Alloalcanivorax dieselolei B5: one gene and its partner. The protein of the gene in region 2 interacts with the protein of the main gene of each other region in a pairwise test. Links are inferred from orthologs where the notes say so. Each region holds a gene or a part of one and is shown on either strand. Other genes may lie near its edges.

Region 1 (12,629 bases), 2.2 Mb from region 2 along the record:
AGATTTTCCGCCGCTTCCTTGGTCGGCGGCTCACCCGGGCGCATCATCCGATAGATTTCCACCAGCGCCTCAAGCGGGCTGCGGGTGGGATCGGCGCGCAGGGTATCGGCAATGAACGGACCATGGTCCAGATCATTGGTGTACAGAGTTTCAAAACGGGTAATACCCGCCTTGCTCAGTTTTTCCAGGACATCGGCGGTCAGCTCGGTATTACACTCGACCAGAATTTCGCCGGTGTCCTCATCAATGATGGATTTGGCCAGATAACGGCCCTGGAGGTATTCCGCCGGAATCTCCAGGTATTCGATATTGGCTTTTTCCAGTTGGCGAATGTGGCGCGCGGTTACCCGGCGGCCACGCTCCACCACCACTTCGTCACCGGCAAAGATGTCGAAGGTGGCGGTTTCGCCACGGAGACGCTCCGGCACGAGACGCATGCGATAGACATCGCCTTCGCTCAGAATCTCGTTGGTGTCGAAGAACATCTCCAGAACTTCATCGGAGGTGTAGCCCAGCGCACGCAGCAGAATCGTCGCCGGCAGCTTGCGGCGGCGATCGATACGTACGTAGACCAGATCCTTCGGATCGAATTCGAAGTCCAGCCAGGAACCACGGTAGGGAATCACCCGGGCGGAATACAGCAGCTTGCCGGAAGAGTGGGTTTTACCCTTGTCGTGGTCAAAGAACACACCCGGAGAGCGGTGCAGCTGGGACACGATGACCCGCTCGGTACCATTGATCACGAAGGTACCGTTTTCGGTCATCAGTGGGATCTCGCCCATGTAGACCTGCTGCTCACGGATGTCCTTGATCGCGCCATTGGACTCTTTGTCGTAGATCACCAACCGGATGCGCACGCGCAGCGGCGCGGCGTAGGTTGTGCCACGAATGATGCACTCTTTGACATCAAAGACCGGCTTGCCGAACTCATAGCCGGCATACTCCAAGGCCGCGTTGCCCGAGTAACTGGAAATCGGGAAAACGGACCGGAAGGCAGCTTCCAAGCCTTCTTCCAAGCGCGCCTCGGCGCCTTTATCCTGCTGTAGGAATTTGCGGTAAGAATCGAGCTGTATGGCCAGCAGGTACGGGACCTCCATGACCTTGGGAAGCTTGCCGAAATCTTTGCGGATCCGCTTTTTCTCAGTGAATGAGTATGCCATCTGCGTTCCTCGGCTGTTGACCACCTATCACCCCAGGGTGATATCTCTGCACGAAACCGTTCGTACAGAAACGACAAAAGGCTGGCAGCCCTTAAGCTGCCAGCCGGCGCCTTTCCTCGTTGTCGCGGAAAGACATGGCGTTACCGCGCTTACTTGAGCTCGGCGGTACCGCCAGCCTCTTCGATCTTTTTCTTGATCTCTTCGGCTTCGTCTTTGGAAACGCCTTCTTTGACCGGAGCAGGAGCGCCCTCGACCAAGTCTTTCGCTTCTTTCAGACCCAGACCAGTTACTTCGCGAACTGCCTTGATCACGCCGACTTTCTTGTCGCCGAAACCGGTCAGAACCACGTCGAATTCGGTCTGCTCTTCCGCGGCGGCACCAGCGTCGCCACCGGCAGCTGCCGGTGCGGCTGCCACTGCGGCAGCTGCGGTTACGCCAAACTTCTCTTCCATGGCCTCGATCAGTTCGACGAGGTCCATAACGCTCATTTCAGCAACTGCGCTGAGGATATCTTCTTTGGAAACGGCCATTTTCAATCTCCTAAATCACCGTACGGGCGATCACGATTGGATCGGGTAGTTACGCCGCCAGACTTAATGTCAGGCAGCTTCCTGCTGTTTCTTGTCCTTCACAGCGGCCATCGTGCGAACAAACTTGCCAGGCACCTCGTTGAGGGTACGGACAAACTTGGCCACCGGGGCCTGCATGACGGACAAAAGCTGAGCAAGGGCCTCGTCGCGGGTAGGCAGCTTGGCCAGGACATCGATATCCTGAGCACCATACGCCACACCGCCGACAGCCAGCGCTTTCACTTCGAGCTTGTCATGATCCTTGGCGAAATCCTTGATGAGCCGAGCGGCAGCGCCCGGATCTTCTTGGGAAAACGCCAGGACAGTGGGGCCGACCAGCGAATCGTTGAGGCACTCATATTCGGTACCTTCAACAGCACGCTTGGCCAGCGTGTTCCGAACTACTTTCAGATACACGCCGGTTTCGCGGGCCTTCTTGCGCAGCTCGGTCATCTGAGCCACGGAAAGACCACGATAGTCGGCAACCACAGCAGACAGCGCTTCGGAAGCAACAGCGTTCACCGAAGCCACAATCGCCCGTTTGTCCTCCAGATTCAAAGGCACAATTTACCTCCTGGATTCACAAACAAACCGGATTCCCAGACTGCGTAACCGAGGATCCGGCGGTTGCCATGACCGGTTACCCGGTCGTTATCGCGGAAGCCAGCCCCTGCTTTGACACAGGATTTGCAACTACCGCGCCTACGCAGGCGGTCACCCCTTAACCCTCCCCGAGACCTGAGCTCATAAAGCCAGACTGCGTCTCGCAGGACGGACCTGCGGTCTTTGACGCCCCGACGGCATGCCGCCGGGATCAAAGAACGTGGGCCGCGCCAATCAATCGGCGCGACCCATATACCTTACATAGCCAGAGAGGCGGTATCGATCGCCAGGCCCGGGCCCATGGTGCTGGACAGCGTTACTTTCTTGAAGTACGCGCCCTTGGCGGAAGCCGGTTTCGCCTTCTTCAGGTCGGCGATCAGTGCTTCCACGTTTTCCTTGATGGCATTGGCATCGAAACCGATCTGACCAACGGTGCAATGGATGATGCCACCCTTGTCGGTACGGTAACGCACCTGGCCGCCCTTGGCGTTTTTCACCGCCTGAGCCACATCCGGGGTCACGGTACCCACTTTCGGGTTCGGCATCAGGCCGCGAGGACCAAGGATGGTACCCAGCTTGCCGACCACGCGCATGGCGTCGGGAGAAGCAATCACCACATCAAAGTTGATTTCGCCGCCCTGAACCTGCTCGGCCAGGTCGTCAAAGCCCACCACGTCGGCGCCGGCTTCTTTCGCTTCTTCGGCTTTGGCGCCTTGAGCAAACACCGCCACACGAACGGTTTTCCCGGTACCGTGAGGCAGAACGGAAGCACCACGGACGTTCTGGTCGGATTTACGCGGGTCGACGCCCAGGTTCACCGCCACATCAATGGACTCTTTGAATTTCACCGCTGACAGCTCGGTCAACAGAGCTACCGCCTCTTCCACCGGGTACGCCTTGCCCGGCTCAATTTTTTCGCGGATGGCGCGGGCGCGTTTGGACAGTTTGGTCATTGTTTAGTCCTCTACGTCCAGGCCCATGGAACGGGCGGAGCCCGCGATGGTGCGCACGGCGGCGTCCAGATCGGCAGCCGTCAGATCCGGTTCTTTCGCCTTGGCGATCTCTTCCAGTTGCGCACGATTCACCTTGCCCACCTTTTTGGTGTTGGGCTCACCGGAACCGCTCTTGATACCCGCTGCTTTCTTCAGCAGGTAGGCGGCCGGCGGTGTCTTCATGGTGAAGGTGAAGGAACGGTCGTTATAAACCGTAATCACCACCGGCACCGGCGCACCGGCATCCAGCTGTTGAGTCTGGGCGTTGAACGCCTTACAGAACTCCATGATGTTCACGCCATGCTGACCCAGCGCGGGACCAACAGGCGGTGAAGGGTTAGCCTGACCCGCTGCCACCTGCAGCTTGATGTAGGCTTGTACTTTCTTAGCCATGCTATTGAGACTCCTTGGGTGCGAACGCCCGAATGAAACAGGCTCCCCTCAGGTTGTCGACAACCCGGCGCAGATCGCCGGGACGGGCGTCAGGTCTTTTCAACCTGACCGAATTCCAGCTCCACCGGAGTAGAGCGACCGAAAATAAGCACGGCCACGTGCAGCCGGCTCTTCTCGTAGTTGACTTCCTCGACCACGCCATTGAAATCGGCAAAGGGCCCATCGACAACCCGCACCACTTCGCCGGGCTCGAACAGCGTCTTGGGCTTCGGCTTTTCAACAGCGTCATCCATGCGACGCAGGATGGCATCCGCCTCTTTCTGGGTAATCGGAGAAACACGCCCGGGATTCTTCGGATCTTCTCCAATGAAGCCCATGACCTTCGGCGTTTCCTTTACCAAATGCCAGGAGTCGTCGCACATCTCCATTTGCACCAGCACATAGCCTGGGAAAAATTTCCGCTCGGACTTACGTTTCTGACCGCCACGAATCTCGACCACCTCTTCGGTGGGCACGAGAATTTCGCCAAACAACTCTTCCATGGAGCGCAATTTGATGCGTTCTTCCAGAGCCCGTTTGACGTGCTTTTCAAAGCCGGAATAGGCGTGTACCACGTACCAGCGCTTAGCCATGTGTACCCCTTAGCCGATGAGCGTCGAGATCAGGCCGCTGAGCGCCCAGTCGAGCACGAACAACAGCAGCGCCACGATCACCACGAAGACCAGAACGATCAGCGTGGTCTGCAGCGTTTCCTGACGGGTGGGCCACACCACCTTGCGCAGCTCCACCATGGAGTCCTTACGCAGTTGATTGAAGGACCTGCCCTGCTCGGTCTGCAAAGCCACGAAGGCCGCAACCAGGGCAACCGCCACCACGCCAAGGGCCCGATACAGGGGAGACACGTCGGAGAAATAGCTGTTGCCAAAAACAGCAGCGGCCACCAGAGCGGCAACGACAAGCCACTTGATGACCTCTAGAGTGGAGGACCCAGATTGTCCTTCAACTTTCTCGTTCATCTGCCGATGCACCCCGCCGCCTGACGGCAGCTCTGGGAAAATTGGCAGGCCAGGAGGGACTCGAACCCCCAACAGCCGGTTTTGGAGACCGGTGCTCTACCAATTGAACTACTGGCCTGTAACTCAGTATTCAGAAACAAAACAGGCCGGAGCCGAAGCCCCGGCCTCGAATTGTCTTACTCTACGATCTTGGCCACCACGCCGGCGCCAACGGTACGGCCACCTTCGCGGATCGCGAAGCGCAGACCGTCTTCCATGGCGATCGGTGCGATCAGCTCAACGTCCATCTGCACGTTATCGCCCGGCATCACCATCTCGGTGCCTTCCGGCAGCGTACAGGCACCGGTCACGTCGGTGGTACGGAAGTAGAACTGCGGACGGTAGCCGTTGAAGAACGGAGTGTGACGACCACCTTCGTCCTTGCCCAACACGTACACCTCGGCAACGAACTTGGTGTGCGGGGTGATCGATCCCGGCTTCGCCAGAACCTGACCACGCTCCACTTCGTCACGCTTGGTGCCACGCAGCAGCACGCCAACGTTCTCACCCGCGCGGCCTTCGTCCAGCAGCTTGCGGAACATCTCAACACCGGTACAGGTGGTCTTGGTGGTATCTTTGATACCCACAATCTCGATCTCTTCACCCACCTTGATGATGCCACGCTCCACACGACCGGTTACCACGGTACCGCGGCCGGAGATGGAGAACACATCCTCGATCGGCATCAGGAACGGCAGATCCACCGCACGCTCCGGCTCCGGAATGTACTCGTCCAGCGTTTCCACCAGCTTCTGTACCGCCGGCATGCCGATCTCGCTGGTGTCACCTTCCAGCGCTTTCAGAGCGGAACCCTTGATGATCGGGGTGTCGTCGCCCGGGAAGTCGTAGTCGCTCAGCAGCTCACGCACTTCCATTTCAACCAGTTCCAGCAGCTCTTCATCGTCCACCATGTCCGCTTTGTTCAGGAACACAACGATGTACGGCACGCCCACCTGGCGAGACAGCAGAATGTGCTCCCGCGTTTGCGGCATCGGGCCGTCAGCCGCGGACACCACCAGAATCGCGCCGTCCATCTGCGCCGCGCCGGTGATCATGTTCTTCACGTAGTCGGCGTGACCCGGGCAGTCAACGTGCGCGTAGTGACGGGTCGGAGAGTCGTACTCCACGTGGGAGGTCGCGATCGTAATACCACGCTCACGCTCTTCCGGGGCGTTATCGATCTGATCGAAGGCGCTCGCCGAACCAGAACCCCACACCTCGAAGCACACCCGCGTCAAAGCGGCCGTCAGCGTCGTCTTACCATGGTCAACGTGACCAATCGTGCCCACGTTTACGTGCGGTTTATTACGTTCAAACTTTTCCTTTGCCACGACTCTCTACCTCTCAACTTGGCTGTGCATTTCCGTCTGAACGGCGCCTCTGCCCAGATAAAACCCTGTCGGACCGCGCCTTCCGCGGACCATCTTGGCACCACCAAGACACATAAAGCCGGACCCAGGTGGTACCCGGGCCCGGATTCTGGAGCTCATGACCGGATTTGAACCGGTGACCTCACCCTTACCAAGGGTGTGCTCTACCTACTGAGCTACATGAGCGTAACCTTTATTTCGCAGACCTCTTTGTTGGCCTGCGAACTTCCGCAGCCTGGAGCGGGCAGCGGGAATCGAACCCGCATCATCAGCTTGGAAGGCTGAGGTTCTACCACTGAACTATGCCCGCAAACCTTCTGTCTGCCCGCCAGCTTGCTGGCGATATATCTGGTGGAGGGGGGAGGATTCGAACCTCCGAAGCTTTCGCGTCAGATTTACAGTCTGATCCCTTTGGCCACTCGGGAACCCCTCCAGAAAAGGGCCTACATTCTCTTTACGGCTCAGCCCCTTGTCAACATGTTTTCAGGGGCTTTCAAGCTCCTGGCGCGGCAGAAAAGGTGGAGCTGGCGAGAGGAGTCGAACCCCCGACCGGCTGATTACAAATCAGCTGCTCTACCAACTGAGCTACGCCAGCATGAAGCGAGCTTTGCTTCAAAGGCTGCGCATTCTATAGAAACCCCAAGGGGTCTGCAATCGCTTCTCGCCACCCCGGGCAAGAACATCATGACCTGACAGTCACCCTTTCCACTGAGCGTTCCCCGGACACTGACTCTTGCTACGACCCGCCTGCGGGTTTCCAACCAGAAAATCAGCCAGAGCAGCCCCGCCATCTTCCGTCGGGGGCAAATAAATCCAATACTCCGTCACCTCCCGAGCGGTCTCACGAACGAAGACAGGGTAGCCGGCATTACGCATTTTTGTGCGCAAACCTTCCGCAGACTCCACACTGGAGAAATATCCCAGGGAAATGGCGTTGGCATAATCGCCCTCTTTGACGACAAAACTGTCCACTCCCAGGGCCTGCAATTCGTTGAGTGCCTCCAGCGCGCGCCGGCGAGACTCGAAAGGAGGAAGGTAGACCCAGTTCAGACGATCCTTCTCTACCCGAACGGGCTCGATCCGCCCCGCCAGACCAGCCGCCCTCAGTTGTATTCTCGCCCGGCGAGCCGCGTCACTGTCGGACCAGGGGCCGACAACGGTACATGACGCGGTCTGAGAAGGGGGGGCCGCCGCCAAGGCAGCCCTGTCGGGTTGAGGCTGCTCAGTGAGCAGCGCCAAAGAGGACGCAGCGCCAGTCGCCGACGCTTTCGCGGCGGACTGCGGACTTGAAGCCAGGGAGGTCCCTTCCAATCGATCAACTGTCAGGTGCCAACCCAGATAAACCAGGTTGGCTACCAACAGCGTATAAAATACCCAACGCACAGCGCGCGCCCCCAGGTTATTTTTGTCGAGCAGCCACCCGCTCCAGCCCGTCCAGCACCAGATCCGGCTGCAGGTCGAAATCGAATGGGAAGGAGGCGCTCAGTTCCCGGGCATCCCCGCCCGTTACCAGTACCGGGCAAGTATCGGAAAGCCGTTCACGCAGTTCAACCACTACATCCGTGACAAAGGCCACAGACATGCGCAACAGACCGTTATGGACGCATTCGCCAGTGGACTGCCCCAACCCCAGTCCGGCCTGACCCGGGCCGACATGCACATCCGCAGTATCGCGCAATAAGGCGGTACGGAGCATGCCCAGCCCCGGCACGATGTAGCCGCCGAGAAACACGCCATCCTCATCCACTGCGTCGATAGTCAGAGCGCTGCCGCAATCCACGACGATACCGGCCCCGTGGCGCCGATGGCATTCGATCAAGGCAACCCAGCGGTCCACCCCCAGGCGCCGGGCCTCGGGATAGCAGTTGTGGACACCAAAATCGTCCCGAACGGAATAATAGAATTCCGCCGCCAGCCCGGTGGCCTCCCTGATCAACACACCAATCCTGGCATCCGCTTCCGCCCCCGCCACCGAGGCGACCCAGACGGAGTCAAAGGGCTGATGCGAAGCGAGAGGGTCACGCAGAGCCGCCTCCCAATCCCGCCGATGGGTTCCACCGCCCTGCTCGATATCATCGCCACGGCGGCGGCGCCATTTCAGGGCCGTATTCCCCACATCGATAAACAACTTCATTGCAATCTCAAACTGACTTCGCCGCCATGCAAATAGTGGCGCTTACCCTCGATCTCCACGCACAGAGCCCCATCTTCGGCGACCCCCCGCGCGATCCCCGTCTGCGACTTGCCGGCGGTGATCACCGTCACCGCCTTGTCCCGCACCAGGTCCAGTTCCCGATAGGCTGGCACGAAAGCCGCGAATCCTCGGGCGACAAAGGTGTCCAGCATATTCAGCAGCGCACCGGACAGTGACTCGGCCAGTTCAGTACGGGACATGCTCAGGTCACCATACTGCAGCAGGCTGGTCCAGGGTTGGTCAATGCTGTCGGCCTGCGCATCCAGCATGGCCACATTGATCCCCACACCGACCACGACCTGAACCTGCGTCTCTATTTCACCAGCCAGCTCGATCAATACCCCACCCAGCTTACGCCCTTCCACCAGCAGATCATTGGGCCACTTCAGCCCCAATGGCAGCCCCGGGCAGGCTTGCTCCAGGACTTGGCTGACCGCGACCCCCGCGGCCAGGCTGAGCCCGCCCAGGGAGGCAAAACCACCCGGCAGCCGGTATAGAACGGAAAGGTAGATATTGGCGGCGAAAGGTGACCGCCACTGGCGTCCGCGCCGGCCACGGCCGGCACTTTGAAATTCGGTGGTGACCACCAGAGGGCCTTCCCGCCCTTCCACGGCCAAGGCAAGCGCATCAGCGTTGGTGGATCCGGTCACCGGGCTGAAAATCAGCTCGGCCCGGCCGGCCAGCCCCTCACTCAGTCGGCTCTCATCCAACAGGTCCAGGGGCCGGGCCAGCCGATAGCCCTTGCCACGAACCGACTCCACGTCCAGACCCAGCTCCGCCAGGCGTTGTATCCGTTTCCAGATGGCGGCCCGGGAAATGCCAAGCACCTCGCCGAGATCCGCCCCGGAATGGAAACGCCCGTCGGCCAAAACCTGAACGAGGGGCAGATCCGCACTGTATTCCATCTACAATCAATGCTCCCAGATCACACCACGGGAAGCCGCCCATTCCGGCAAGTCCGCCGCGTAGTGTTTTTCGATTTCATTGCGCTTGAGCTTCAGCGTGGGGGTCACCAGACCATTCTCCACGCCCCAGGGCTCCTTGCACACCACCAGGGAGGCAAGCCGCTCATGAGGGTCGAGTTGATTGTTTACCCGGGTCAGCAATTCATTCAGTTGCTGGGTAAAATGCTCTTTCTCAGCGCCTTTGCTCAATTTGCCCTGTTCTTCCGGCGTCAGGTTCAACAAAGCGATGGGCTGCGACATATTCGCCCCAATCACGCATACCAGCTCGACACCAGGCTGGCTGGCCAGACGGTTTTCGATCGGTGCCGGCGCCACGTACTTCCCTTTCTCGGTTTTAAAGATCTCCTTGATCCGCCCGGTAATCCGCAACCGGCCGCCTTCATCGATCTCACCCACGTCACCGGTTTTCAGCCAACCGTCCTCGGACAGCACCTCAGCGGTCAAATCCGGCTGCTTGTAATAGCCGCTCATGTTGCCGACGCTGCGAACCAGCACCTCGCCACCTTCACCGATGCGGCATTCTACCCCATCATTGGGGGTGCCGACCCATCCAATCTGCTGATCACCCTGCACCGTGGTATGCGACCACCCGAAGTTCTCGGTCATTCCGTAAACTTCCAGAATCTCCAGGCCCAGCGTGTTGAACCAGGAAATGATCTCGGTGGACAGCGGCGCCGCACCAGACAGCGCCACCCGGCACTCGTCCAGCCCCATGGCTCCCAGCACCTTTTTCTTGATCACCTTGTTCAGCAGCGGAATTTTCAGCAGGGTATTGAGCTTCTTCGGCGGCACCGCCTCCGACGCTTTCTGATAGAACTTGGACCAGATACGGGGCACCGCGAAGAAAAGCGTCGGCTTGGCGCGCTTGATGTCTTCACCAAAGGTATCCAGGGACTCGGCGAAGTAGACGGTGTTTCCGACGTACAGCAGGGCGGTTTCCACCGCCGCCCGTTCCGCCACGTGAGACAGGGGCAGATAGGAGATCATCCGGTCGGATGGCTCCAGGTTATAAACCCGGATCACTTTATCGCCAACGGCGGAGAGACTGCGGTATTGGTGCATCACGCCCTTCGGGGTCCCCGTGGTCCCCGAGGTATAAATGATCGTGGCGAGGTCATCCGGGCCCGGTTGCGCCACCTCGGTCAGCGGCTCATTCTGAGCCACGATGTCAGTCCATACCGGGCAGGACTGAAGTACCTCTTCCGGCGCCAAGGAAAAAGCGACCTGCTCAATCCCTTCCGGCACGCCGTCCTTCATGATGTCCCAGTCGTCCAGCTTGCCGACGAACAACAGGCGGGATCCGCTATGCTCGAGGATCTGCCTTACCGAATCCGCCACCAGGGTCGGATACAGCGGCACACTGACCGCGCCGGCTATCCAGATCGCCAGATCGGCCAGAATCCATTCGGCGCAATTCTTGGACACCAGGGCCACCCGGTCACCGGACTGGATCCCCTGGGCCCGCAGATAGGACGCCATGCGATGGGCCTCATCAGAGACCTCTTTCCAGGTGTATCGGCGAACCCGATCCCCGCCCAGAGGTTGCACCATGGCCACGTCGCCGGGTTGCTGCTGGTAACGATCTTGAAGTGCTTGAATCGGTGTTTTCATGGTTACGTTATTCTGATTCGTCATTGTATTCACCTGTTTCCCAAACCAAGAAGAGAGGCCGTCAAATGCCGCTTCGCCTCGGGAACACGAAGCCGGCGGAAGAGCGCGTACCACAGCACCCAGGTCAACCGCGAGTGGTCATGGGCCCGTTAGAACTGTGTACGATTATTGAGCATAGAGATACAACAGGCAGGGATAAAGAGGTTTGACGGCAAAAAAAGGACGTCCGTCCAAAGTGCACCGTGATCGGGCATTTCGGGCCACGCCTCGGCATGAAGGATGACCCGCCTGGGTCCAAGCCCGGCCTGCTTGAGTGATTGGATCGGGGTGCGGAGCGGAGGAGCAGGGCTTGTCACATGGGCCCAGAAGTAGGGACAGGGTAAGCGTCCGGCGACCCCATCTTGAGTCGACGGTTGCGGCCTTCACGATAGTGTCCACTTATTTCTTAGTGGACACTATCGATGGACCCGTTAAGCGTATCTCAGCCCCAACCTCAACCACGACGTCGCCGTCACTTCTCCCGTGAGTTCAAGGCGCACATCGTGGCCGCCTGTCAGGAACCGGGCGTGTCCGTCTCCCGGATCGCCCTGGACAACCAACTCAACGCCAACCTGGTCCGCCGCTGGATCCGTGAAGCCGAGCAAGCCGGCCAGACAATAACGTCACCCGCGTTTATGCCCTTGGCGGTACCGGTGGCGTCGAGCCCTCCTGACCGGTCTTGCGCCAAGGAGTCGGGTAACCGCATCCGCATTGAAGTGCCCCGCTCCGGCGGACCGGTCATCGTGGAATGGCCCGCCGAGCAAGCCCATCAGTGCCTGGCCCTGTTACGCGAGCTGCTGCGATGATCCGCATCGACGAGATCTGGCTGGCCACCGCGCCACTGGACATGCGCGCCGGACCGGACAAGGCCCTGGCCCGGGTGATCCAGGTGTTCGGTGCGGCGAAGCCACATCAGGCTTACCTGTTCGCCAACCGCCGGGGCAACCGCATGAAAGTGCTGATCCACGACGGCTTCGGTATCTGGCTGTGCGCCCGCCGGCTCCATCGGGGCAAGTTCCACTGGGGTGACGCTTGGCGCGGCGATCAGTTGCGCCTGAATGAAGAACAACTGGCCGCCCTGGTGCAGGGCCTGCCCTGGCAGCGACTGGGCGACGAGGCCGTGATCTCGGTGCTGTAACCACACCTCGTTCCCGTTGGCTATACGCCCAACCTCCAATCGCCCACCGGGCGCTGGCTTGGCATACTGTCCGCATGACCTCGCGCCCTGACCTCAACGCCCTCTCTCCCGACCAACTCCGTGCCCTGGCCACCGAGTTGTTCGATCACTTGGAGAGCAAGGATCGGGTCCTCGCCCAAAATGACCGGACCCTCAGCCAACAAGAAAAAGCGATCCGTCACCGCGACGCGGTGATCGAGAAACAGGCCCACGAACTGGCGCTGCTCAAGCGCCACAAGTTCGCCCGGCGCAGCGAGCAGTTCAAGGGCGTGCAGGGCCAGTTGCTTGACGAACTGATCGACGCCGACCTGGCCGCCATGGAGGCGGAGCTGGCCGAGTTACTTCCAACGCAGGCGCCCCCCGCCGCTGCCAAGCAACAGCCCAAGCGCGCCCCGCTACCGCCCCAACTGCCCCGCACCCTGATCCACCATGAACCCGAGGATACGCAATGCCGCTGTGGGTGTGCGCTCAAGCGCGTCGGCGAGGACATCAGCGAGAAGC
Region 2 (8,239 bases):
TTTCGCCGGAGGCTCCGGCAGGTCCCGTGGCAACAGGTAAGGCGCGTCGGTTTCCAGCAGCAGCCGGTTGCCGGGAATGTGCGGCACCAGTTCGGCCAGTTCCCGGCCGCGCCGTTCGTCGCAGACCCAGCCGGTGATGCCGATGAAGCAATCCAGGTCCAGGTAGTCGAACAGGGGCCGGCGCTGGTCGGTGAAACAGTGCACCACGACAGCGGGCAAACGGTCCCGCCAGGCCTTGAGCATCGGCAGGAAGCGATCATGGGCGTCCCGCTGATGCAAAAACACCGGCTTGTTCAGCCCGGCGGCCAGTGCCAGCTGCGCTTCGAACGCTTTTTCCTGATCCGGGCGCGGGGAGAAATCCCGATTAAAGTCCAGGCCCATCTCGCCAGCCGCCGCCACCGCCGGTTGCTCCAGCAGTTCCCGTAATTCCGACAGGACCTCGTCGTTACAGAAGCGGGCACTATGCGGGTGCAGGCCGGCGGTACAGAGCAGGCCCTGATCGGGGTAGCGTTGGCACAGCGCCAGCGCTTGCCGGGATTCCTCGACGTTGGTGCCGGTCAGCAGCAGGCGGTTGACGCCGGCCTGCCGGGCCCGTTGTAGTACCGCTTCACGGTCGTCAGCGAACTGGCGATCGGTGAGGTTGACGCCGATGTCCGCCCATTCACACTCAGTGGATCCCGGCATGCTCATCCGGCGCCTTGCCCCTGAACCGGTGTCAGGTCGCCCAGCCGTTCCTCAAGCCGCTCACGCAGGTCCTCCACCCGGCGCCGGTTGGCGCCGAAATCGTAGTATCCGACCCGGGACGCGGAGCGCACTTCAATACCGCCATTCTCGTGCACATAGAAAGTGACGTCATCAACGAAGCGAAGCACGCGGCTGGTGAAACGGGCTTGCAAGCGGGCTGGCCCAACCTGCTCAAAACTGACACGGGGCAGGGTGGCCAGCACGTCGCTCAGCAGTTTGAGACTGCCGGCACGATCGGCGTAGCCGGGAAGAGGTTCCACCCGATGCCGTTCATCCGTGGCCAGGCTGGACACGCAATTGGGCGAGGACGGGCAGGGCGCTAGCAAACGGGTATCGTTCATGGCAAAGCTACTCAGCAATAACAAACCACAGGCACAGAGAACACGGCGGACATGCCGTGAGAGAACCCGTGATGCGCCCCCGGCGCTTGGCATCCGCTGGGACGCCCGACCCTCCCTGGCACGTCGACTGATGTCGCCGTTATCACTGTGCTTATCCTTGGTCCTGACCGTCCTGTTCATGGAGGCTCCGTCTCATGGTGCTTCCCATGGTGCCTCCATGGCGTCTACGGAAGGTCATGGCCTTTCATTCCCTGGCCATCAATGTGGCGACAACAGGACCACAGGTGCCATGGAGAAAACGCAAATGCGTGCGTAGTCTAACCGGCACTAATGCATTTTGTCTCTTCGGGGGCGACTTAATGCGAGTTCGGATCACGGATCAGGCCGACGAACACACCTTCGATGATCAGTTGATCCGCGGGCACCTGGATCGGTTCGTAGTCTTCGTTGGCCGGTAACAAAGTGGCGTCGGATTTGTTCAGCCGCAGTGTCTTCACCGTCACCTCCTCGCCGATACGGGCGACCACGATTTCACCGGAACGGGCCGTTTCGCTCTTGCGCACGGCGATCAGGTCGCCGTCGAAGATGCCGGCGTCGATCATGCTGTCCCCCTGCACCTTGAGCAGGTAGGTGGGCCGTTGACGAAACAGTCCGCGTGGCACCGGTACCGTGCGCTGCACGTTTTCCACCGCCTCGATCGGGGTGCCGGCGGCCACCTTGCCCACCACTGGCAATTCGTCCTCGTCGCCGAGAGCGGACTCCAAAAGCTGAATGCCGCGGGAGCGGTCGCTGTGCAGGCGGATATAGCCCTTGCGCTCCAGCGCCCGCAGGTGATCGGAGGCGGCGTTCTTGGACTGGAACCCCATGCGTTCGGCGATTTCCGCCCGGGTGGGGGCCATGCCGGTGTCCGCCTGTGAGTCACGGATGCAATCCAGCACCTGCTGCTGGCGGAGGGTCAGTTTGCTGCTCATGTCGGTCTCCTGTGGTGGCCGGGCGCGGCGGTATCCGGCTCGGATTGAGACGGTGCGGCGCCGCGGACGCCTGTTCCGTTCCGTCGCGAAACCCTGCGGCGACGGGAATGGAATACTGATAATACGAACAGTATAATATGTCCAGTGTTTTTGTCATCCCCGATGTTGTTGCAAGGCGCTCTCCGCTCGCCTTGCACGGCCATCCAAGCTAGGCTATGCGCTCGGCGCTTCCCGGGGGGGAGGCGTCATCGTGCCGCTGTATTCGCTGCTAAAGCCGCTTCCCGCGGAGGGGCTACGGAGCCACTGTGGGAGCTTGCCCTGCAAGCGAATAGCGCTGCATTCCAAGAATTCGCTTGCAGGGCAAGCTCCTACAGCAGCCATTTCAGCGAATGGTGGGGCTGCGGCGATTGGGGGAGAAATGAAGCAGGCCGAGTGGCAACGTTCTCAGCAGGCGCGGGTGGAGTCGTTACTTTCCGGCGTGCCGTTTTTCAATGAAGTGTCCCGTGACGATGCCGACCAGCGAGCCTTGCTGCTGGCCGGGACCCGGATTCTTGAAGCCGCGCCGGGCGAGGTGGTGATTCAGGCTGGAGCCGAGGCCCGCGGGCTCTATTTTTTGCTGCGTGGAGAGCTGTGGGTGCTTGGTGAGGGCACACCGCCGCCAGTGGTGTACCGGGTGTCTCCGGGGGAGGTGTTTGGCGCTTTGTCCCTGCTGCTGGCGACGCCGCGCAGCGCCACCTTGAAGGTGGCGGAAAAAGTGGCGGAGGGAGACCGGGCGAAACCGGCGGTGCTGGCGCGCTTGTCGTTCGCCGATTTCGATGAGCCGCGGGTGGCTCTGTTCAGTCTTGGAACGCGCCTGGCGCTGTTTCACATGCTGGTGCATCAGATTCGCTGGGCGGTGGAGGTGCAGCGTCTGGCGGCGCCGGACGCGGAATTGGAAGCGGCCCTGCGCAAGATCCCGGTTTATCACGGCGAGAAGGAAACCGCACAGGAACTGGCGGCGCTGCGTGAACAGGCGCGGGCGCTGGCGGCGCTGTTATGCCGCTGGAACGACCACCCTCGTGCCGGGCCGGCGATGACGTAACGGATCGACCCGGCCGGGCTGGTGGCCGGGCTGCCGCATGATTCGCGGACGGGTGAGGCGGGCCGGTGCCGTCAGTCCGATTTCTTGTCCTTGCGCTGGACTTTCACCGCCAGCACGTCGCAATGGGCGCCGGGTACCAGGCCTCGGGCAGTGGAGCCCAGCAGCAGAGCCAGGCCGCTGCGGGTGTGGCTGCCCACCACGATCAGATCCACGCCCAGGGCATCGGCCTTGTCGACGATGGTCTTTTCGATGGAACCCAGCTCCACGTGGATGCGATCCTCGCCGATCTGGTACTGGCGGGCGTATTCCAGTGCGGTTTCGCGGGCCTGCTTGACCAGACCGCTTTGCAGGTCGGTGACGTCCATGGGCACATCCGCCCCATAGGCCAGGGCCAGCGGCTCGATCACATGAATCAGATGCAGCTCGCCGGTGGCGTTACCTTCCAGCACCCCGGCGGCACGGCACAGGATGTCGGCGGACTCGTCACTGCAATCGATGGCGACAAGAATTCTTTGATACGGAGCAGTCACGGCGATCTCCCTCGAACGCTTTTCACCGAGTATAGCCCGCTCCCGGGAAGCGGTCGATTGATGCTGATCAAGGCCCGCCCGGCGGGCGATCCGGCCCGGGCGGGAAGGCCATGGGCAGGGCCCCCGGGAGGCACCGAAAAGGGATTGTGCCACCCCGAAGCTTGACCGGACGTTAGCGCCGCTGTCTAAATAGGCGCCCCTGAGGGCCCCCGAAACGGGGCCTGGACATCGTATCCGGCCGGGGAAGGCCGGATCGACCGACTTCTCGGTAATTCAGTAGTGGGTGACGAACGTAATGGGTAAGTCCCTGGTAATTGTGGAGTCGCCGGCCAAGGCGAAAACCATTAACCGCTATTTGGGCGATGACTTCATCGTCAAGTCCAGTGTGGGCCACGTGCGCGATCTGCCGGTCAGCGGCGGTGGCAAAAAGTCCACGCCCCAGGAACGGGCCAAGGAGGCGGCCTATACCCGTTCGCTGCCAAAGGAAGAGCGCGAGGCCTATAAAAAGAAGAAAGCGCAGTCTCAGCTGATCAACCGCATGGGGGTGGACCCGGAGCACGGTTGGAAGGCGCACTACGAGATCCTGCCCGGCAAGGAAAAGGTCATCGATGAACTCAAGCGCCTGGCCGTCAACGCCGAGCGCATCTATCTGGCCACTGACTTGGACCGCGAAGGGGAGGCCATTGCCTGGCACCTGCGTGAGGTGATCGGCGGCGACGATGAGCGCTTCGACCGGGTGGTGTTCAACGAGATCACCAAGAAAGCGATCCAGGCCGCCTTCCAGGAGCCGGGCAAGCTGGACATGAGCCGGGTGGAAGCCCAGCAGGCGCGCCGTTTCCTCGATCGGGTGGTGGGGTTCATGATCTCGCCGCTGCTGTGGGAAAAGATCGCCCGCGGCCTGTCCGCCGGCCGGGTGCAGTCGGTGGCGGTGGAACTGGTGGTGGAGCGCGAGCGGGAAATCCGTGCGTTCACCCCGGAGGAATTCTGGGAACTGCACGCCGACACCCACGACAGCAAGCAGAAAGCGGACGAACTGCGTCTGCAGGTGGCCCGCCACCAGGGCGAAAACTTCCGCCCGAACAACGGCGAGGATGCGGAGCGCCACCGCGAGGCCCTGCGCCGCGCCGGCCAGTTGACCATTTCCCAGCGCGAGGAGCGGCCGACCCGATCGAAACCCTCGGCGCCGTTTATTACCTCCACGCTGCAGCAGGCGGCGAGTACCCGTCTGGGCTTCGGGGTGAAGAAAACCATGATGATGGCCCAGCGTCTCTACGAGGCCGGCCATATCACCTACATGCGTACCGATTCCACCAACCTGAGCGCGGACGCGGTGACGGCGTGCCGGGCCTGGATCGACGACAAGCTGGGCGAGAAATATCTGCCGGCGAAACCGCTGTCCTATTCCAGCAAGGAAGGCGCGCAGGAAGCCCACGAAGCGATCCGGCCTTCCGACGTTAATCGCACCTCCGAGTCGCTCAAGGACATGGAGCGCGATGCCCAGCGCCTCTACGAATTGATCCGCCGTCAGTTCATCGCCTGCCAGATGCCGCCGGCGGAATACCTGAGCACCACGCTGACCGCCGAGGCGGACGGCTACGAACTCAAGGCCAAGGGCCGCATCATGAAGTTCGACGGCTGGACCCGGATCCTGCCGCCGGCGGCGCGCAAGGGGCAGGAAGACACGGTACTGCCGGACCTCAAGCAGGGCGACGTGCTGGTCATCGATCAGGTGGATGCGACCCAGCATTTCACCAAGCCGCCGGCCCGTTACACCGAGGCCAGCCTGGTCAAGGAACTGGAAAAACGCGGCATCGGCCGGCCGTCCACCTACGCCTCGATCATTTCCACGATCCAGGATCGCGGTTATGTGCGGCAGGAAAGCCGCCGCTTTTACGCGGAGAAAATGGGCGACATCGTCACCGATCGCCTGGTGGAAAATTTCCCCAACCTGATGGATTACAACTTCACCGCGCGGATGGAGGAAACCCTCGACGAGATCGCCGAGGGCAAACGTCACTGGCGCGATGTGCTCAACGATTTTTACCAGGATTTCCAGGCCAAGCTGGACGCCGCCCAAGGCGAGGGCAGTGGCAAGCAGGCCAAGGGCGGCATGCGCGCCAATCTGCCCACGGACACCGACATCGCCTGTCCCACCTGTGGCCGTCCGATGCAGATCCGGACCGGTTCCACCGGGGTCTTCCTGGGTTGCTCCGGTTACAGCCTGCCGCCCAAGGAGCGCTGCACCGCCACGCTCAATCTGCTTCCCGGCGAGGAGGCGGTGCGGGCCGACGATGACGAGGCGGAAACCCAGGAACTGCGCCGCAAGAAGCGTTGCCCCAAATGCGGCACGGCGATGGAATCCTTCCTCATCGACGAGAAGCGCAAGTTGCACGTCTGCGGTAACAACCCGGATTGCGACGGCTACGTGGTGGAGCAGGGCGAGTTCCGTATCAAGGGCTACGACGGTCCGACCCTGGAGTGTGAAAAGTGCGGCAGTGAGATGCAGCTGCGCACCGGCCGGTTCGGCAAGTTCTTCAAATGCACCAATGATGACTGTGGCAACACCCGCAAGCTGCTGAAGAACGGCGAACCGGCGCCGCCCCGCGCCGATCCGATCCCCATGCCGCATCTCAAGTGCGAGAAAGTGGACGATCACTACCTGCTGCGCGACGGTGCTTCCGGCCTGTTCCTGGCCGCCAGCAAGTTCCCCAAGAACCGGGAAACGCGGGCGCCGCTGGTGGAGGAGATCCAGTCCGTGGCGGAGCAACTGGACCCCAAACACCGTTATCTCGCGCAAGCGCCCGGCGAGGACGCCGAGGGCCGCAAGGCGATACTGCGCTACAGCCGCAAGGCCAAGGAGCAGTATGTGATGACCGAGGAAGAGGGCAAGCCCACCGGCTGGTATGCCTTCTATCGGGACGGCAAGTGGGAAGTGGAAGAGAAGAAAGCCGCACCGAAGAAAAAGGCGGCGGCGAAGAAGAAAACCGCCGCCAGGAAGAAGGCCGCCGCTCGCCGGTCCTGAACCGCGAATAGCCGGAGATAACCATGTCCCGAATGGTGCGGGAAAACGAAATCAGCGGCCTGCGTGAGCGGCTGTTCTTCGCCCGCGACTTGCTCAAGACACTGCGGGCCGAGGCCGGCAGTCCGATGGGGCACCGTCTGGCGCTGCGCGGCGCGGTGGTGTTTCATCTCTACTCGGTGCTGGTGGGCATGGCGCGGCAGTCCGCCAAGTCCTACCAGGTGCCCGGTTACGATGACCTGATCAGTCTCGCCGCCCTGGAGCGGGCCTTCGCCGATACCGGTGTCCGCGCCCCGGAAATGCAACTGCTGATCCAGGCGCGGCAGGATCGCTCCGATCCGGTATGCTGGCTGGATCTGGAGCTGCGCGCGGCGGTGGGCGCCGCCGGTCTGGCGCGCCGGGCCACGCCTCCCGGTGATACCAACGCCCTGGCTCTGCGCGCCGAGGATCCTTATGCGCCCTTGGCCGATGGTGACCTGGAGCGTTTGCAAAAGGCGGCCGACCGGGTGGAGGAATTGCTCGGTTTGTTCGGTACTTATATGGACGAATGGTAAGCGGGGAGCGCCATGCTGTTACTGATCATCTTCGCCGCCGTCGCTTTGGGGTTCTCGTTCCTCTGCTCGATTCTGGAAGCCGCTCTGTTGTCCATTACGCCCAGCTATATCGCCGGTCTCAAGGACGACAACCCCAAGCTGTTTGAACGCCTGCGGCACCTCAAGGACGATATCGACGACCCACTGGCGGCCATTCTCACGCTCAATACCATCGCCCATACCGCCGGCGCCACCGGGGTCGGCGCCCAGGTGGCGGTGCTGTTCGGGGAAACCTGGCTGGGGGTGGCCTCGGCGGTCATGACCCTGGCCATCCTGATCGTCTCCGAGATTATTCCGAAGACCATCGGCGCCAAATTCTGGCGTGCCCTGGCGCCGCTGCTGCCGCCGGTGCTCAATGTCATGATCTGGGTGCTCAAGCCGTTCGTGTGGTTATCGAAAATGATCACCCGGCGGATCGGCGACGGCGAGCCGGATACCGACATCAGGGCGGAGTTGAAGGCGATGGCGTCCATCGGCCACGAACAGCAGGCGCTGGATGAGGGTGAGCGCCGGGTCATCGCCAATATTCTCAGTCTCCATGAAATCAGGGTCGACAAGGTGATGACCCCGCGCACGGTGGTGGAATCGCTGCGCCCGGAACAGACCGTGGCCGAGGTGCGCCATCACCTGGTGTCCACGCCTTTTTCCCGTTATCCGGTGCTCAATGACAAGGACGAAGCGGTTGGCTATGTGCACAAAAGCGACCTGCTGGAAGTGGCGGACGAGCGCACCGTGGGCGAGCTGGCCCGTGCCATGGCCTTGTTCCGCACCGACACCAATATCGAGGCGGTGTTTGGTGAGATGCTGCGTGACCGGCAACACCTGGGCCTGGTCTACGACGATCTGGGAACCTGGGTGGGTCTGGTCACCATGGAAGACATCATTGAAACCATCCTCGGCCAGGAGATCATGGACGAAACCGACAATGTGGCCAATTTGCGCCACTATGCCCGCCAGCGC

Evidence for each region.
Region 1: the proteins of B5T_RS08925 (region 2) and rplL interact in binary tests that used the Escherichia coli proteins (3 or more experiments, as listed by UniProt). The link is inferred for Alloalcanivorax dieselolei B5 from one-to-one orthologs.

The regions. Positions count from the first base shown.
Region 1 is NC_018691.1:4,214,926-4,227,554, forward strand. What follows is about bases 1-2,848. They hold rplL (50S ribosomal protein L7/L12), read right to left. Parts: upstream 1,691-2,848; coding sequence 1,310-1,690; downstream 1-1,309. Other genes in these bases: rpoB (DNA-directed RNA polymerase subunit beta), read right to left, coding at 1-1,160; rplJ (50S ribosomal protein L10), read right to left, coding at 1,760-2,293; rplA (50S ribosomal protein L1), read right to left, coding at 2,590-2,848. Also shown: more of rplA, read right to left, coding at 2,849-3,285; rplK (50S ribosomal protein L11), read right to left, coding at 3,289-3,717; transcription termination/antitermination protein NusG, read right to left, coding at 3,807-4,349; preprotein translocase subunit SecE, read right to left, coding at 4,359-4,733; tuf (elongation factor Tu), read right to left, coding at 4,910-6,103; B5T_RS18870 (SPOR domain-containing protein), read right to left, coding at 6,839-7,525; B5T_RS18875 (type III pantothenate kinase), read right to left, coding at 7,542-8,276; bifunctional biotin--[acetyl-CoA-carboxylase] ligase/biotin operon repressor BirA, read right to left, coding at 8,273-9,241; B5T_RS18885 (AMP-binding protein), read right to left, coding at 9,248-10,936; IS66-like element accessory protein TnpA, read left to right, coding at 11,374-11,757; IS66 family insertion sequence element accessory protein TnpB, read left to right, coding at 11,754-12,089; tnpC (IS66 family transposase), read left to right, coding at 12,164-12,629. UniProt on the Escherichia coli protein: The binding site for several of the GTPase factors involved in protein synthesis (IF-2, EF-Tu, EF-G and RF3). Is thus essential for accurate translation.
Region 2 is NC_018691.1:1,965,134-1,973,372, forward strand. Bases 1,939-4,857 are described here. They hold B5T_RS08925 (universal stress protein), read right to left. Parts: upstream 3,668-4,857; coding sequence 3,209-3,667; downstream 1,939-3,208. Other genes in these bases: lexA (transcriptional repressor LexA), read right to left, coding at 1,939-2,056; B5T_RS08920 (cyclic nucleotide-binding domain-containing protein), read left to right, coding at 2,475-3,137; topA (type I DNA topoisomerase), read left to right, coding at 3,963-4,857. In the rest of the region: B5T_RS08905 (TatD family hydrolase), read right to left, coding at 1-684; B5T_RS08910 (DUF1499 domain-containing protein), read right to left, coding at 687-1,085; more of lexA, read right to left, coding at 1,442-1,938; more of topA, read left to right, coding at 4,858-6,689; B5T_RS08935 (hypothetical protein), read left to right, coding at 6,713-7,240; B5T_RS08940 (CNNM domain-containing protein), read left to right, coding at 7,253-8,239.